DNA from 2 places in the Enterococcus sp. LJL128 genome. Region 2 is predicted to be linked to the other one. Evidence: a T-box and tRNA genes for the amino acid it is inferred to sense, from the RefSeq annotation. Region 2 holds a T-box; the other holds one or more tRNA genes.
What was found. The T-box of region 2 lies ahead of leuS (leucine--tRNA ligase). A T-box ahead of a tRNA ligase gene usually reads a tRNA of that ligase, here a tRNA-Leu.

Region 1 (5,818 bases), on a different contig from region 2:
AGTAGGAAGATAGCTATCTCCACCTTTGTATTCTCCATCAAAAAGCTCTAAATCGCCATTTGTGCTTTTGCTAGATTTCGTGTTCTCACTTGAGCTTTCTTTTGTCGACTTATAGCTTTTTTCTGATGATGAGCTGCTTTCTTCAAAATCCTCATCCTCTTCATCCTCGTCTTTTGAAGTCTCATCTGTTGAAGAATCATCGAGCTTACTTTGTAGTTTTTCAATTTTCTCTTCCAGCTCTTTTACCTTTGCACTATCCCCATTACTGCATCCGGCAAAGACCACTGCTGATAAAAGTGTTACCCCCAATAAACTAATTCTTTTCATTTTAACTCCTCTTTTCTATGGTATAATTTATGTGGATAGTTTATACAGCAATATAAATATCCAACACATCCTGTCTTTGGTTGGAGGGATGTGTTTTTTTATTTCAAGTTGGAACATAAAATTAAAAAAATAGTCATCATCTGTCCAGTACTTAATAACCTATTTAACCAGCATAGCTTATTTTCAATTTATATTGAGATGTTCCACAATAATAAAGTATAGCAAAATTTGAGAGATAAAACATCAAGTTTTTAGTCATTTAATTTCAATTTATAGTAGCTTTTTGAGCATATTTGAGAGACGGAGAATTTACAGATAATGAATATTTGATAACCAACGGAGAGCGGAGAAGTTGAACAGGGAAGAGCTAATAAATATCTATTTTGTATTCTTTCTTTTTTCTATGTGTATCATTTTTGTATTGGATTATCTGACTAATGGCTTAGCGAATGAAGCTTTAGTCTTCAATTCTGAAAAATTTATTGCTGATAAAGAGTTTTATTGACTGTTTATGTATTCCTTTTACTATTTCAAATTGTCTCACCAGATAGGTAATGTATTGCTTATGGATTTAGCCTGGCTGTTTCATAAACGTACAAAAAGCTTTTGGCTGCTAATTGTGCTTTTCTTAAGTACAATAGCAACGGGGCTAATCTTTCTTATCGTACGTTTTCCTGCTGATTTTATTATGCAGAGTTCTTCTGCCGACTTCTATGCTTGGTATAGAATGGTGATTTTCGACTATGTAAAGCTTGGAAAAAATAAATTCATTAAAGATTTATCAAGGAGACCATATATAATTAATCCATTGATTGTTGGAAATTTAGTAAGCTTGTACCGGAGCGGTTTTATCGATTATTCAGGAGTAGTTATTCATTTTATCAGCTTTGTTGTAGGAGTAATTCTTTCGGTTATTGACTTAAAATATTATCTAAGGATTTGTAAACAGATTTGAGCTTTTACTTTAAACTAATAAAAAACATATATGTTTTTTAATTTATTCTTTTTTGTCTAAATATAAATCAACAAAATTTTACGGGATAACTTGGTTGATTAGCTTTCTTTAAATAAAAGTGTCTTTTGTTTATAGAGGAGATGATTTTTTATTATAGTGGATATATTCTACTATAAGAGGGGAATAGATATAGGAACTAAGATTGAACAACTAATAAATGACTGTGATGTAATTGCACTGACGGTGAATGAAGATGCCGGATTTCCACATAGCAAAATATGTTCTGCTCCTATTGTTAAAACTAGCTATTATTCCTTAAAGTTTTATTTGGAATCAAAGGATCCAATTATTAACCATGTTTGTAGAAATCCTAAGGGATGTGTACACTGTTTTAAAATGGATACTTTTGAAAATGTTATTTTAAAAGGGGTATTCTGCTTGGAGGAACTGAGAAATTACGAGGAATTTAATGAAGTTATCGAGCGCCAACAGCAGGTACTGAAATGTCAGCAGCCAATTATTCTCGGTTTTGATACGATGAATGCAGAGATGGTTAGGAATAAACGGATTTTTAGATAGATTGTATTTATAATTAACTATTTTTAAAATCGAGTTAGATAAAAGAAATAAGTATCATTTTGTAGTGCCCCTAAAAGTTTGACTTTTTGAGGCACTACATTTCATTCAAGCTGCTCTTGTTTCTTTTATTATTGCCCTTTTAAAAATTGATAGAAGGCAATGATAATGGAAAATACAGTTAAAACAGAGACAATTAACTGAGAAACATTTGTTGCATACTCAGTTTGAGAAGGATCAATAATTCCAATAAACATAAAATAGAATGTCCAAACCAGTCCAATTCCTAAAAGTAGAAAGGTAAATAAATTAATGATGGTACTATAATCTTTCATTTTTTGTGTTAGAAAGCTGGCTCGATTCAATTCTCTTTGATTTGGACGAAGAATTTTTGAATAGATTCCCCAGATAAAGCCAACAATTAAGCCTATGGTTATACTAAATGAAATACTCAACATAAAATCTATCATACGTACTCCTTAAATTGTATTAGCAAAGTAAAAATCAGCCTAGAATCAATTAAAGTAAGAAAAATTTAATTTGTAATCTTGTTAATGCTGGTTAAAGTTCTAGACTTTATATCCGGTTGTTTTTTACCTCAAAAAGATAGTGAGGCATGTCAATGCCTTGATAATGCTTAACGAAACGCTCAGTTGGAAGCATTCCGTTTCGGATGGCTACCCGCATAGAAGACAGATTGGTATCTCGTATAATGGATACAACTGAGGGGGCTCTAAGTTTTTCAAAGGCATAGTTTTTACAGTATTCAGCCGCTTCAGCTGCATAGCCTTTATGCCAAAAATCCTTTCTGAGGTGATAACCAATTTCCAAGTAAGACGTGCCGGCGATTTCTTGATGAGTTAAACCACATTCCCCGATAATTGTTCCAGATGCTTTTTCTTTTAAGCCCCATAAGCCATAACCTAGCTCCTTATAGTTAGAAAGATTCCATTCTAACCAGCTGCGTACCTCCTGATCCGAAAAACTATGTTCATAGGCATACATAACTTCAGCATCCTGAAGGAAGCTTTGCAGACCATAAAGTGTATCTTCCGACCATTCAAAAAGCTGCAGTCTTTCTGTTTCCATTATTTCCATCGCTTCATCCACTCCTTCAAAAAAATTTTGATTATGTAATCATACAACTAATAGTTTACCATGAAAAGTTTCGCTAAGGAGCTATAAATGTGCATATTTGTGAATAAAAAAAGCGAAAATGAGCAGTCTCTTATTACCAACTCTAGCCCCGCTAATAGTTGATATAGATGGTTATTTCAGAAAAGGAAGCAGTCCAAAGGTTATTGTAGAAGATGCTTGACAAAATTTATATAAAACATTATTATAAATTAGTCGGGGTTGAGACGTTTTGTTATATTAAATGCGGTCATGGCGGAATTGGCAGACGCGCTAGCTTCAGGCGCTAGTGGTAGAAATACCGTGGAAGTTCGAGTCTTCTTGACCGCATCCTTAAAAGCAGAAATTTCTTCTGCTTTTTTATTTTGTCATGGAAAAGAAGAAAAAACAGAGAAAAGCAATCATGCTTTTCTCTGTTTTTTTACCTGTATAATTACCCATTGATTCGACGGCGGTTCTCCATAGAGATGTTCCCAAGATATTGGTAAAGAGGGAGAATATCTGTCTTCTTAGGAAATTCAAATTTATGTTTTGCATGGCTTTCATTGTTTGACCGCTGATTAACATTTGTTAGATAGGTAACGACAATTTCACTGTCATCCACACCGAAGCCGGCAGTCTCCATTTCCACATCGATAATGGATTCCATATGAACAGATTTGAAAGAGGTCTTCTTACCTGTAGCTCCTTGCTTATCAACAAAAATAATTCGATAATTCGTAAAAATCAACGCATCGCGTACCAACTGATAGCCCATAACAATTTCCTCGCCATCGAATAAGTAACCACGATATTCATTCGTTAATTCCTTTGGTGTTTTTTCAGAATAATTACCTAGTGCTCCTTGTACAATAGTACCAAAACCAAATTTCGCCATTTTTATTCCTCGCTTTATGCTATAGTTTATTCTATACCAATACAATGACAACTGCTTTTTTACCACAAATCAATTGTTACTGTCTATAATAAATTAAACCATAAAACTACTAAAAGAAATAGAGGCTAGAGCGATTGTTTATTCCTTTATTGGTTATTTAAGGGATATATTGAACCAGCAGCCTGAATTCATAGATTGATTCATTTTTAGTGTATATTTGTTAGGAGGAAAAGATGATTTTTGGAAAATGTAAAGTGTGTAAAGAGGTACCATTATTTGAAGGGCATGGGGAGTCAAATCAAGGGAATGCGTTGCTGCTTTGCCGTGAACTTGTTAAGGAGAAAAAACTTTCTTATGGAGGCGGGAATTGTCCTTTAGAGAAGACTGAAGAGATACTTATGGCCGAAACACAATATACGGTCAGTCATTTTTTTCGCTGCAGAAAATGTAAACAATTGTTTCATTTAGGCTTTTGCATAAGAGGAGCGCCTTTTCTTAAAAAGATAAAGCGAATTTCACCAGTTTTTTTCAACAAGTGAAATTTTTTTGCTGAGTAAACACGTGGAAAAAGGCTCTTTAATGATATATTTCTAACATAATTATTGATGAAATAAAAAAATAGCTAAAATTCAGAAAATATCGTTGCTTTTTTTGAGAGACTGGCGTAATTTTAAAAGTATAAATTTTGAAAATGAGGGATTCAGTATGAGAAATTTTGACAAATCAAAGAAACTTGAAAATGTAAGTTACGATGTCCGTGGTCCTGTTTTAGAAGAAGCTGATAGAATGCAGGAGGAAGGCATCAATATCTTGAAGTTAAATACTGGAAATCCCGCCCCGTTTGGCTTTGATGCGCCAAATGAAGTGGTCAGAGATATGATTATGAATGTCCGTAACTCTGAAGGATATTCTGATTCAAAGGGGATTTTTTCTGCTAGAAAAGCGATTGAACAATATTGTCAGCTGAAACAGTTTCCCAATGTTACAATCAATGATATTTATACAGGAAATGGTGTCAGTGAACTGATTACTATGTGTATGCAGGGATTACTTGATAATGGAGATGAAGTACTGGTACCGACGCCGGACTATCCGTTGTGGACAGCATCTGTTTCACTGGCTGGCGGACATCCTGTTCACTATATCTGTGATGAGCAGGCAGAATGGTATCCTGATATCGATGATATTAAAGCTAAAATTACAGCAAATACAAAAGCGATTGTTGTTATTAATCCCAATAATCCTACAGGTGCACTTTACCCTAAAGAATTGTTGGAGGAAATTGTTAAAGTCGCAAGAGAAAATGATTTAATTATTTTTTCTGATGAAATTTATGATCGTCTGGTGATGGATGGGCTGATTCATATCCCAATCGCAACGCTTGCGCCGGATTTGTTTGTGGTCACATTAAACGGCTTGTCTAAGTCTCATCGTGTAGCAGGCTTTAGATGTGGATGGATGGTACTGAGCGGCGATAAGTCACGAGTACAGGGATACATTGAAGGGCTAAATATGCTTTCTTCAATGAGATTGTGTTCGAATGTGCTGTCTCAGCAAATCATTCAAACAGCCCTTGGAGGCTATCAAAGTGTTGATGAACTCCTTCTTCCTGGCGGACGGATCTATGAGCAGCGAGAGTACATTTATAATGCAATCAATGCAATTCCCGGTCTTTCAGTTGTGAAGCCTAAAGCAGCATTCTATATTTTTCCTAAGATTGATACTGCTCGTTTTAATATCTATGATGATGAAAAATTTGTTTTGGATTTTCTTCATGAACACCATATTCTTTTAGTTCATGGGGGCGGATTCAATTGGCAGCAGCCTGATCATTTCCGGATAGTTTATTTACCTAAAATGGAAGATTTAAAATATACAACGGAAAAAATGGAAGAATTTTTAAGTACCTATAGACAAAAATAATTAATAAAAGTCTGGAATAATACCTA
Region 2 (13,309 bases):
ATTTATGATTCCAATAAAAATAACAGCAGCCAGACAGCTGTTCTCAATGAACTGCTTGTCTGCTTCTGCTGTTTTAGTTCTACGATTACTTCTCATTACTTTTCTTGATTCATGATTTCTGCATAGTTTCCAGTCTCTTTAGTAATGTTCTGGTGATCGATTACTAGAAAGTGCTGAAACATTTTTTCCAGGAAGAAACGGTCGTGTGAAACGGCCAGCAAAGTACCTTTAAAATCACTTAGAATCTCCTCGACTTCTTCCCTTGTCTCTATATCCAAATGATTGGTAGGCTCATCGAGTAATAAAAAGTTAATCTGCTGCTGCATCAGCTTTGCCAGCTCCAGCCGAATTTTTTCTCCGCCGCTGAGAAACCTGAGCTGCGTCAGCACATCTTCTTTATAAAAGGAATAGCCAGCTAGAATTCTGCGGCTTTCCTGTTCACCTAAAGAGCATTCATACATAAATTCCTGTAAAATCGTTCGCTGAGGCTGTTCATACTGAATCACCTGAGGAAGGTAGCCGATTTTCACATTACTTCCCAAACGAAGTTCTCCATCACTTAGTTCTTCCACTCCCAGAATCAGTTTCATTAAAGTTGTCTTTCCGGCACCATTTCCCCCGATGATGGCTGTACACTCCTGCCAGAACAAGGTAAAACTACTGTGACCAAATAAAGTACGGGAATCATAGCTTTTGGCGATATCCTTAACAATAAGAACTTCCTTTCCAGAACGATCTGCTTTTTGAAAAATACCGCTTCCTAGATTTTGACTATCTACTTTAGGCTTTGGTACTTTTTGCATTTTTTCCAGACGATGTTCCAGCTGCTTTGCTTTTTTAAAGAACTTTTCATTATCGCCCTCATGCCCCCATTGTCTAAATCTTCTGATTGCAAGCTTCATTTTTTGAATTTCCTTCTGCTGTTCTGCAAAATCTCTTCGCAGTTTTTCCAGACGCTCTTCTTTCTGCTGCTTATATGCGGAATAATTTCCTTTATATTCCCAACCAGCGCCATCTTCTATCTCAACTATTTTTTCTACAACTGTATTCAAAAACTGACGGTCATGAGAAACAATCAGGCAGGTCGCTTTTTCATGAATAAGGTACCCTTCAAGCCAATTGATACGCTGGACATCCAGATGATTGGTAGGTTCATCCAACAGCATGACTTCCTGCTGCTGCAATAGAATTCTGGCTAGATTAACAATAGTCTGCTCGCCGCCGCTAAGCTCATTAAAGCGGGAATTCAATAAATGGGCAACTGATAATCCATTTGTAATCATTTCCAGCCGGTTTTCAATATCATACCCGCCAATTCCCTCAAACTCTTCCTGATAACGACCATAGCGCAGCAAAAGCCGGTCAAAATCTGCCTGAGGATTAGCCATCTGCTCTTCCAAATACTTGAGCTGCTTCTGAAGTCCATTGACTTCTTCAAATGAAGCTAGCAAATATTCCCTAACCGTCTGCTCAATTGCTTCTGGGACCTGAGCCAAATACCCGACTGTTGTATTCTTTTGAATACTGATTGTTCCTTTGTCTATTCCTTCAATCCCCGCAATCATTTTCAGAATTGTCGTTTTTCCAGAGCCGTTTGCTCCTACAATTCCAATCCGTTCCCCCTTTTCAATCTTTATATTTAAGTTTTCAAATAATGGATACGTGCTGTAATTTTTTTCTACTCCCTGTAATTGAATTAACATTGTTTTCCTCTTTTCTGCCATTCAGAACCTTGGAAATATATCTTATAATGATATAAAAAAAAGCCACAGGAAAGAAATACCCATGACCTACTACGTTATTTAATTCATTAATCGAATTCGTATGAATAAGTCTGAATGGTCTGTTTATTTGATTATTTTTCTATTTTTGAACACACTTGTCCCTTGATAGAAAAAAATGGAAATAATGTTATAGCAAAAATAAATAAATCCAAGAAAATCAAATACTCTATATGTTATTTTTGACATAACGACCATCATGCTTATTCACCACCTTATCTTTTTCTTATTTTCATATTGTAACATGGGGAGAGAAGCCATGCAATCTGTCTATTGCTGATAACGTCCTAGTCTTTCCTCAAGTGTTCCCGTATGCAGCTCAAATAGGTGGTTATCATAATCGTAAAAATAGATAGAACTGCCTTCTCCTTCAACTCTACTTCGACCATCTTTAAAATCTAAGCCTAACGCCTCGATTTTTCGGATATAGTCATCTAGATCATCCTGCTCAATTTTAAAAGCAACATGATTGTACGTCCTCGTTGGTAAGCTCTCACCTTCCATAACTGCTATCCATAGCTCACCAATTAGAAAAAATTTTTCCTTGGAAACTGAAAAAGTCTGCTCGCCGCTTGAATAAACCTCTTTTGCATCAAATAGTTCTTGGAAAAATCGAGCGGCTTTTTCTATATCCTTCACAATGAATGTCAGATGACTCAAGCCTTCTATCACTATCCCTCCTTAAATATCCTTTTCTTTTAGAGTAAAATTGGTTTGGAACAATAATAAATCCCCAACCTCTTAGTATACCTAACTCCGAATAAATGGTGGTCCCAAAACCGCTTCTTCGAAAATAAGCCGTACTCTATTGAAAATGTATGGAATCATTTTCCTAGAGTACGGCTTATTGCTAAGAAACACAGTGAGGTAGTTGATGTTGAACAGTGCCTCTCTGATTCTTGAAGTAAAACACTTTTGGTCCAGCTTTATTTTCTCTATCGTTTTAGTTCGCTACAATATTTACTAGTTTATCCGGAACAACAATTACTTTACGAACTGTTTTCCCTTCAAGAAAGGACTTAATGCCTTCTGAAGCCATGGCTTTCTCTTCCATTTCTTCTTTACTTAGTCCTCTAGCAATAGCCAGCTTTTCTCTGACTTTTCCATTAACCTGCAGTACAATTTCAACTTCATCCTCGACTAGCTGACTTTCATCATATGCCGGCCAGACAACATAAGCAACGCTGCCTTCATTCCCCAGGATTGCCCATAGTTCTTCACCCAAATGGGGTACAATTGGCGCCAATAGCTGAACAAAGCCTTCCACGTACTCATAAGGCAGAACCTCTGCCTTATTTGCCTCATTAACAAAGACCATCAACTGAGAAATTGCTGTATTGAAATGAAGCTGTTCTAAATCCTCGGTTACTTTCTTAACCGTTTGATGGTAAACTTTTGTCAGTTTTCCATCATTAACTGTGGTAATGCGGTCCCGCATTTTTCCTTGTTCATCTACAATTAGACGCCAAACCCGGTCAAGGAATTTACGGCTGCCTTCCAAGCCATTTTCACTCCAGGCAATCGATGCCTCCAAAGGTCCCATGAACATTTCGTACATACGCAGTGTATCTGCACCATATTTCTCGATAACATCGTCAGGATTGACCACATTTTTTAGTGATTTACTCATTTTGGCTGGAGATTCTTCCAGCTCTTCTCCGTTTTCACTGTTTACCCAGATGCCGTCACGTTTTTCCACCATATCCGTTGGCACTAAAGCACCGCGAGAATCACGGAAGCTTTGACCCAAAATCATTCCCTGATTAAATAATTTTTGATAAGGTTCTTTCGTCGGAACAATACCAATATCATAAAGGAATTTATGCCAGAAACGAGCATACAGCAAATGTAGAACCGCGTGCTCTGCCCCGCCGATATAAATATCCACAGGCAGCCAGCGCTTCAGCTTTTCAGGATCAGCAATCATCTGTTTATTATGTGGATCAATATAGCGCAAATGGTACCATGAGCTGCCAGCCCATTGCGGCATTGTATTGGTTTCACGTCGGCCTTTTTTACCAGTCTCAGGATCAACAACATTAATCCAATCCTCGATATTTGCTAACGGCGATTCTCCAGTTCCGCTTGGCTTAATATCATCAGTTTTTGGCAGTACCAGCGGCAATTCTTCTTCTGGAACAGTTGTTGTCGTTCCATCTTCCCAATGAATCACCGGAATCGGCTCTCCCCAGTAACGCTGACGGGAAAATAGCCAGTCACGCAGGCGATAGCTAGTTTCTGTTTTCCCAGCACCGTGTTCCTCTAACCACTGATTCATTACAGTAATTGCTTCTTCTTTATCCATTCCATCAAGAAACTCTGAGTTGATATGAGGACCATCGCCTGTAAAAGCTTCTTGTTCAACATCTCCGCCGGCTAGGACAGGAATAATTTCCAATCCAAAAGTTTTAGCAAATTCATGGTCACGTTCATCATGTGCTGGAACTGCCATGATTGCACCTGTACCATAAGAAGCCAGCACATAATCAGCAATCCAGATTGGGATTTTCGCACCATTGACTGGATTTACTGCATAAGCACCAGTAAAAACTCCAGTCTTTTCTTTCGCTAAATCTGTTCGGTTCAAATCTGATTTTTTCCCAGCCTCTTCAATATAAGCTTCCACTTGTTCTCTTTGTTCGTCAGTTACTATTTCCTGTACAAGCGCCAATTCAGGGGCTAATACAGAATAAGTGGCACCGAATAATGTATCAGGACGCGTTGTAAAAACAGTAAACTCCTTATCTGTTCCTTCCACTTTAAAGGTTACATTTGCGCCTTCAGAACGGCCAATCCAATTTCGCTGCATTTCTTTAATATTTTCCGGCCAGTCAACAAGATCTAAATCGTCCAGCAAACGGTCTGCATATTTCGTGATTTTCAGCATCCACTGACGCATAGGCTTGCGGATAACATCATAACCGCCCCGCTCGCTTTTTCCATCGATAACCTCTTCATTTGAAATAACGGTTCCCAGCTCCGGTACCCAGTTTACAGCTACTTCTGCTTCATAGGCCAGCCCTTTTTCGTATAGCTTAGTGAAAATCCACTGTGTCCATTTATAATACTCAGGATCCGTCGTATTAATTTCACGATTCCAGTCATAGCTGAAGCCCAATGAATTGATTTGTCGTTTAAATGTTTCGATATTTTTCTTTGTAAATTCTGCCGGATCATTTCCTGTGTCCAGTGCATACTGCTCTGCAGGTAGTCCGAATGCATCCCAGCCCATTGGGTGAAGAACATTATAGCCCTGACTTCTTTTCATCCGAGATAAAATATCTGTAGCTGTATACCCTTCCGGATGGCCGACATGAAGACCTTGTCCTGATGGATAGGGAAACATATCCAACGCATAAAACTTTTCTTTTTCAGGATCATCATGGGTATTAAACGTATTGTTTTTCGCCCAATATTTTTGCCATTTTTTTTCAATCTTTTTGTGATCGTAATTCATTTTTCTCCTCCAATTGTTCATTTTCAATACATTTGATAAATACTGGTATCCCTTACAGCTGTTATACACAGGGCGTGTCTTTTACCTGATAAAAATAAAAAACGTCCTATGGAAAACAATCCCATAGGACGTTGAATGCCAACGTGGTACCACCTAAATTTGTCTATCCGCTTTGTTTGAATAGACCTTTAGCGTGTTAACGGACGCCGCCGTTTCTGCCTACTTCAACTCTAATTTTCAGCAAAAATCAACTTCAAGGCGAGTTCAAAAGCTTCTGTGCGCATTTTCACCAGCCATGCGCTCTCTAAAACAGAGTTCTTTCTACTACTCCTTATCATCGTTGTATTGATATATGACGTTATACTAACAAATTTTCAGAAGGAATTCAATCCTTTTACGCAACTTTCAGCTGTTGCCCGATATAAATGGTATCTCCAGATAAATTATTCAACTGTTTGATTCTCTGAACGGTTGTTGAATACTGCTGCGCCAATCCCCATAATGTATCTCCGCTCTTCACTGCATGGGTTTTACTATTCGAACTGCTGGAGCCTCCCGAGTTATTCGAAGAAGAACCAGAGCTGCTGGAGCCGCCGCTGCCTTTTTTAACAACAAGGCGTTGCCCAGGATAAATAATATCTCCGCTGATATTGTTCCAGCTGCGTAGATTAGCAATGCTTACACCGTTTATGTTTGCGATGGCCCACAGGCTATCCCCTGATTTTACCGTATAATATGTGTCTGTCGTTGTACCTGTGCTGCCGCCGGAATTATTGTTGCCGCCAGATGAGGATGAACCCCCACCAGTATTTCCGCCAGAGCTGCCGCCGCTGCCTTTTTTGACAATCAGCCGCTGTCCAGGATAAATAATATCTCCGCTGATATTGTTCCAGCTGCGTAGATTAGCAATGCTTACACCGTTTATGTTTGCGATGGCCCATAGGCTATCCCCTGATTTTACCGTATAATATGTGTCTGTCGTTGTACCTGTGCTGCCGCCGGAATTATTGTTGCCGCCGGATGAGGATGAACCCCCACCAGTATTTCCGCCAGAGCTGCCGCCGCTGCCTTTTTTGACAATCAGCCGCTGTCCAGGATGAATGATATCACCGCTGATATTGTTCCAGCTGCGTAAATTAGCGATGCTTACACCGTTTATGTTCGCAATGGCCCACAGGCTGTCCCCTGATTTTACTGTATAGTATGTGTCTGTCGTTGTCCCTGAGCCACCTGAGTTATTGTTGCCCCCAGAGGATGAACCTCCGCCGGTACTGCCCCCGGACGAGCTGCCTTTTTGTACAGTCAGCTTCTGTCCTATGTATATCACATCACTGGAGAGATTGTTCCAACTTTTAATGTTGGCAATTGATGTTCCATATCTACTCGCAAGAGCCCATAAACTGTCGCCTGAAACAACTGTATGAATAACATCTTGTGTTGTGCTGCCGCCGGATGATGAGCCTCCGCCAGTATTCCCCCCATTTCCGTTTCCACCTGTATTTCCACCAGTGGACGGAGTATCGTACTGTGTAAGATTGTTTGCCGAAATAATTGAATTCAGTTTTGTACCGTAGCTTGGGTCTGTTGCATACCGACCTGTGAGCCACGCTGTTGCATCTGTATAAGAGTTGGTATTGCTCTTCCATGCACCTGAATAGTAATACACACCAGCCTGAAAAGAAGTGTTTCTCAAGACGTAGGCGTTATCTGCAAATGATTCTGTAAAAGATGGATAGCTTCTAAAAGCCTCATTTTTCACGACCCATTGCCCGTTCAAATACTCCCAAGTATTCATATATACAGATTGACCATTATAACTGCCCTTAATGCCAAATAAATTGTAATAAGGTGCTTGTGACAATGAGCTTGATCCAGAGCCGCTTTCCAGAATTGCCTGAGCAATCATCACAGAAGCGTATAAATCATTAGCGGTGGCTACAGATTTTGCATGACCAGCAATACTTGCAACAAATGAAGATGTTGTTACAGCACTTCTAGCAGAAGCTGCAAACGGGCTGGCTCCAATAATTTCATCCGTTGAAGAAGGTTTCTCTTCTTCCGGCAGTACAGGGGCCTGTGTCTCTTCGCTTTCTATACTATCTGTCGTCTCTGTCGGTAATTCTCCTGTTTCTGTTTCATTCGTTTCTTCTGTTTGTGTGGTCTCTTCTGTAGTTTCTTCAGTTGTTGCTGTCTCTTCCTGTTGAAGCTGTGTTTCAGTCGTTAAACCATCAAGCAACGGGCTAATTTCTGCACTGTTGCTTCCACCCTCTGTCGCCTCCACCGCTTTTGGCAGTATAATCGTTGAGCCGGCAATTGATGATAGCGCTAGTGCTGATCCAAGCATTGTTGTGCTTTTTTTCAGCTGTTCCGCTGTGCGATAATTTTGTTCCGCTTTCCTTCTTTCTTTGCGTGATAATTTTTCCATAATTAAGTCCTCCGATAGTAGTAAAAAAGAAAATTACTCAACTAACAGTATACCTTTTTTTAAAAAAAATTAAAAGATATAATCATTCATCAGCTATTTATCTTTAAATTATATAAATCGAATTTGATGTTATATAAGAATTATATTTTTTACTTACTGAACGACTACGACTAAAGACCTATTTCCACCTTTACCTTAGACCGATTTTACTCAAAACCACTTGTTATTCCACCAATTAGAATTTATAGTGTATTTGAGAGAACTACTACAGAAAGATAAAAATGAAATGAGGGAGAACTTATGAATAAAGAACATTTTCTGATTGAACTGAAAATATATTTAAAGCCATTATCCTATCAGCAGCAGGCAGCTGTTTTAGACAAATACGAAGAGATTTTTGACGAACGAATTGCTTCTGGAGAAGCTGAAGAGCAAATTGCAAAAAGCTTAGGCAAACCTCGTTCTATTGCAGAAGAAATTTTACAGGAATTCGATATTGAAGTTCCTGAAAAACGTTTGACAAGAGATGGCTGGCAGGAATTTTCGCCTGTTCAGGATTACGACCCCTATGAAAAAGATATGTATGATCACCCTTACGATGATCACTATGACTACAAAAGACCTGATAAACCTGGTGTTCGTGTGCTGAAGATTTGTGCACTACTGGCATTTGATTTCCTATTTATGTTTTGGATGTTTTTCGCTTTTGCAGCAGTTGTCTTCTCTTGCTGGCTGGCTGCAGTGCTCTTCCTGCTATCACCGATACTTGGTGTCTATTCAGTCATTGTCGGCTTCAATGATGCCGGACTGTTTCAATTATTCTTTAGCGTCTTCTTGTCTGGAGCCGGAGTAATCGGAATAATGATTTTAACTCCATTGACCAGATTGTTCTTTGCATCACTGAAGCGCTACATCAAATGGCATGGAAAAGTGTTCGGAGGGAGAGGATAATATGAAAAAGACGACAATTTTCTTTTTAGCTATTGGGATCCTTGCGATGGGTGTAGGAGCTGTTGGGAGTGCTGTTTTCTACCAACGCGCTAAAACAAGTATGGTAGAAGTAAAAAACGAAGAGTATACTGTTAAAAATACGGATAAAATTAAGGAACTCCACCTGAAGCTATCAGGAGATACTGATTATGTCATTGAATCATCAGCAACAAATAAAATTGAAATGGAAGCACGAAGCAGCGTTACCGAACCATTAAAAGGTTCTTTAGATGTCAATGAATCTGGAGATAAGCTGACCGCCACTGTGAACGGTAGTACTAAAAACAAAGGCACAGATCATTTTCAATTCCGTATGTTTCATATAGAGTCTTCCCATGTAACATTGACTGTACCTTCAGATATTGATCGTGTCGTTGTTGATGGAGATGCGACTGGCAGTGTATACTTATCTAATTTTACAGCAAAAGAGCTGGATGTAGACCTCGATCACTCAGAAATTTCACTTGCTGGCTCAACTGCTGAGAAAGTTAATCTGACAAGTAAAAGCGGCGACATTGATATTTTTGGCGAAGCAACAATTGATGAACTTACTATAAAAAATGATCATGGAAAAATCGATGCCTATGAACTTTCAGGAAATACGATTGATTTAACAACTTCAACAGGTGATATCTATCTGACAAACATTAAGAGTACAACGACTAAAGCTGAATCGAAAAGTGGCGAGTTTCATATTCAGAATCTTCGCGGCGAAGCTGATTTATCTGGGAAAAACGGCTCAATTTACTTGTATGGTGAAGAATGGCCTAAGGAGCTCAAAGCGATTATGGAGCACGGTGATATTGATATCGAACTCTACGAAGAGGTAGAAAACATTTCAATTAAAGCTCAGTCCGATTTAGGTGATGTCAGCATCTTTGATACAGAAAATAATACTTATTCCCGAGGAAAAGACGGTTCAAAATTTGAACTTAAGACAGCAACTGGAGACATCTATGTCACGGGCGTTGGGGCATATCCTGAAGATTACATGGATGATGACTGGGAATAATCTATATTATCCGACCCATTTCTTATCGCTTCTAACTATTAATTAACCCAATCACAAAAAAGAGCTGCGGCAAAAATGGTCAGCTCTGTGAAAAAGCCGAAATATACTGGAAAATAGCCTAGCCTGTTTTCCAGTATATTTCGGCTTTTTTTGAGGAATTTGCGTTTAGATTACATTCTTTCGATTTTAAAAACCGAAAACATCGTTTGTGTCTCCCAGGTTCCAACCCGTTTTCTCTTTTCTTATAGGACAGTCTCAGCAAAAGTTTTTCGTTAACATTTTATTAAACAGAAATCGACAGTTTCTCAAATCTCCTACAATAAGCTATACTGTTATTCGTATGGTTAAATTAATCAAAATTTTTATAAAGGAATCGACGCTATGAAAAACAAACTCTATTACCAATTTGCCGGGAGCTGCTTTCTGCTGATTTTCATTTTTCTAGGCTATTTGGTAAAATTTTATCCTGAATCGCTGCACAACTTCGACCAGGCAGTTACTGGTAGTATTCGAGGTCCTTATCCAGCTCTAAATCAATTTTTCATTTGGTACACAAAGCTAGCGAATCCTTTGACTGTTGCAGTCTTGGCAGTCTTGACTTCCGGGGTTCTGTTCTTAAAGAAATACTACGCAGAAGCAATCTGGCTATTCGCCAATACAGCCTTTGCTGCTGGTGTTCTCAATCCGCTGGTTAAGCTGCTGTTCATGCGTGAAAGACCTACGCTTGAACATCTGGTCATCGAGCACAGCTCCAGCTTTCCAAGCGGGCATTCCACCGGTAGTGTTCTTCTTTATGGTACAATCATTTTATTACTGCCCTTATTTATAGAAAAAAAGATGCTTTGCCGCATCCTGCAGGTAATATTGGGTATCATTATTCTATTTATTGGTATTAGCAGAGTTTATCTGGGTGTTCACTTCCCCAGTGATATACTTGGCGGATTTTCGTTTGGACTTTTCTGGCTGCTGATGACCTACCCTATCTATCAAAAATTACGCTTTACTTTACGCTTCAAAAATAAACAACCTTGAGAAAGAAGAAGATAATATGACTTTATTTCCTTATACAGATGATGCCAATAAACGTTATCATACATGGAATTATGCGTTGCGTAAGCAATTTGGCGGAAAGATTTTTAAAGTACCTGTTGATGGCGGATTTGACTGTCCAAACAGGGATGGGACTGTTGCCAAAGGCGGCTGTACCTTCTGCAGTGTATCAGGTTCCGGCGACATGATTGTGGCCCCTCATGATCCTCTGCCAGTCCAATTTCAAAAGGAAATACAAATGATGCATGGCAAGTGGCCGAATGTTGATCAGTACATCGTCTACTTCCAAAACTTTACTAACACACATGCGCCTGTCGAGGTCATTCGTCACCGCTTTGAGCAGGTGGTCAACGAACCTGGTGTTGTAGGTCTAGCAATCGGTACACGCCCGGATTGTCTGCCGGATGATGTCGTTGATTATCTAGCCGAACTGAATCAACGCTATTATCTTTGGGTAGAGTTAGGACTACAGACAACTTTTGAAGACACTAGTGCAGCAATTAATCGTGCCCATGATTACCAAACCTATTTAGATGGCGTAGAAAAGCTTAGAAAACACGGCATTCGTGTATGTACTCATCTAATTAACGGTCTGCCAGGTGAAGATAGGCAGATGATGCTGGAAAATGTGCGGCGGACAATTCTGGATTCAGATATTCAGGGAATTAAGCTTCACCTGCTTCACTTAATGACAAACACAAAAATGATGCGGGACTATAATGAAGGACGTCTACAATTAATGACCCGGGAAGAATATGTTGAAGTAATCTGTGATCAGCTGGAAATGATTCCGCCGGAAATTATTATACACCGTTTAACTGGCGACGCTCCTTACGATTCTCTCATTGGTCCGATGTGGAGTCTAAAAAAATGGGAAGTGCTAAACGCGATAGACAACGAAATGAAAACACGGGATAGCTACCAAGGGAAATACAATGCCCGAAAAGAAGTAAAGGTGATGATTTAATGCTGCAAACTGCTTTACACTTCAGCCATACGCTGCTGAAAGAGGTTATTGAGCCGGGTAATCACGTAATCGATGCAACGATGGGTAATGGACATGACACAGAACTATTAGCTTCTCTAGTCGGCAGCTCTGGAAAAGTTTACGCTTTTGATGTTCAGGAAACTGCTATTGCCAACACGGCAAAACGGCTTGAAGCTGCTCAGCTCTCCAAACAAGTAGAATTACTTCATCAAGGACATGAAACAATCAGTGAGGCTTTGCCTTCAAATACTACTGTTAAGGCGGCTATATTTAATCTAGGGTATTTGCCAAAAAGCGATAAAGAAATTATCACTCAGCCAGCAACTACAGAAATAGCTGTAAATGCTGTTCTAGAGCGGCTAACAGCCAAAGGGCGAATTATTCTCGTCGTTTATTATGGACATGAAGGTGGAGAACGGGAATTGGAAATGGTTCAACAGCTTTGTCAAAACCTGCCACAAAAGCTCTACAATGTGCTCACTTATCAATTTATCAATCAAATGAACCAGCCGCCTATTCTATATTGTATAGAAAAGAAATAGAAAATCAGCTGCTGATTCCGGCTAAAAGTGACAATAGAACAAAAGTGCTTTACCTAAAAAAATAAGTCAGGCGATACAAAAAATAGCTTCTCCTATTTTCTGTATCGCCTGACTTATTTCCGAAGATATGGTAGCTTTCAGAACACTGTCCATTCGATTTCAAGGGATAAACTCTTACTAGTGTCATCCCCCTCTTTTTAATTACTTTTAGATAATTGAATCATAAATCCTTTTGTATATTCAGGAACTGTATGGACCACAGAGATGGTTCCCCCATGACGTTCAATAATCGTTTTCGTAATGGCTAGTCCTAAGCCGCTGCCTTTTTGACGGGCAGAATCCTTTTGTATAAACGGTAGAAAAATTTCTTCAACTGTTTCCTTACTTAGTCTCTCTCCTGTATCGGCTATGACGACCTCAACAAGATCATTTTTAACAGTTAGCTGAACCAATACCTTGCTGCCGACAGGATTATGGGTATATGCATTCACTAAAAGATTATTAAGTGCTCTTGTCAGTTCTGTACGGTCAGCCTCCAGCCATACCTCTTCTTCTGGAAAGTCCAGCACCAAAGTAATCTGTCGTTCTTCAAACTGGTTATAAAGAGAAGCGACTGATTCTTTCAGCAGCCGTTGCAAATCTAGTTTTTCGAATATAAAAGGATAATCAGTACTTTCAAGCTTTGTATATTGAAACATCAATTCCAACAGCTCATTTGACTGCTTTGATTTTTCATAGATTGTTTTAAGCAGCTCCTTTTGTCTTTCCGGCTCTGCTACTTCCCCTTCTGCCAAAGCCTGTGCAAAGCCCATGACAGAAGTACTAGGTGTTTTAAGATCGTGAGCAATATTTGCAAACAACGTCATTTTCTCTTTTGAATAACGGACATTTTCTTCTTGAATCTTTTTACTAATCAAACGGATAAAGACAAAAAGAAATAGCAAGAAGAATACAACCTTAATCACAATCACACCACCATAGCCAGCCAGCATTAGTGAAGGTCTCTCGTGATACGTATTGGTATAATAGATAAAAACAGTATCAACAATTGTATACAGAATAAT

Region 1: it encodes a tRNA-Leu, which carries the amino acid that the T-box ahead of leuS (leucine--tRNA ligase) is inferred to sense. The anticodon was not compared.

The regions. Positions count from the first base shown of each region.
Region 1 is NZ_JBXPBP010000023.1:11,810-17,627, reverse strand. Features, by position in the region: gene AC1Z3K_RS17560 (hypothetical protein) at 1-327, opposite strand, end outside; gene AC1Z3K_RS17555 (hypothetical protein) at 893-1,282, shown strand; gene AC1Z3K_RS17550 (hypothetical protein) at 1,721-1,861, shown strand; gene AC1Z3K_RS17545 (hypothetical protein) at 1,990-2,328, opposite strand; gene AC1Z3K_RS17540 (GNAT family N-acetyltransferase) at 2,435-2,956, opposite strand; tRNA gene AC1Z3K_RS17535 (tRNA-Leu) at 3,239-3,322, shown strand; gene AC1Z3K_RS17530 (PH domain-containing protein) at 3,426-3,869, opposite strand; gene AC1Z3K_RS17525 (hypothetical protein) at 4,103-4,408, shown strand; gene AC1Z3K_RS17520 (pyridoxal phosphate-dependent aminotransferase) at 4,575-5,792, shown strand.
Region 2 is NZ_JBXPBP010000002.1:96,446-109,754, reverse strand. Features, by position in the region: gene abc-f (ribosomal protection-like ABC-F family protein) at 96-1,703, opposite strand; gene fosX (FosX/FosE/FosI family fosfomycin resistance hydrolase) at 2,052-2,453, opposite strand; gene leuS (leucine--tRNA ligase) at 2,725-5,238, opposite strand; T-box leader at 5,360-5,585, opposite strand; gene AC1Z3K_RS03440 (LysM peptidoglycan-binding domain-containing protein) at 5,633-7,663, opposite strand; gene AC1Z3K_RS03435 (DUF1700 domain-containing protein) at 7,964-8,614, shown strand; gene AC1Z3K_RS03430 (DUF4097 family beta strand repeat-containing protein) at 8,616-9,665, shown strand; gene AC1Z3K_RS03425 (phosphatase PAP2 family protein) at 10,047-10,697, shown strand; gene mnmL (tRNA modification radical SAM protein MnmL/YtqA) at 10,714-11,682, shown strand; gene mnmM (tRNA 5-(aminomethyl)-2-thiouridylate-methyltransferase MnmM) at 11,682-12,245, shown strand; gene AC1Z3K_RS03410 (sensor histidine kinase) at 12,443-13,309, opposite strand, start outside.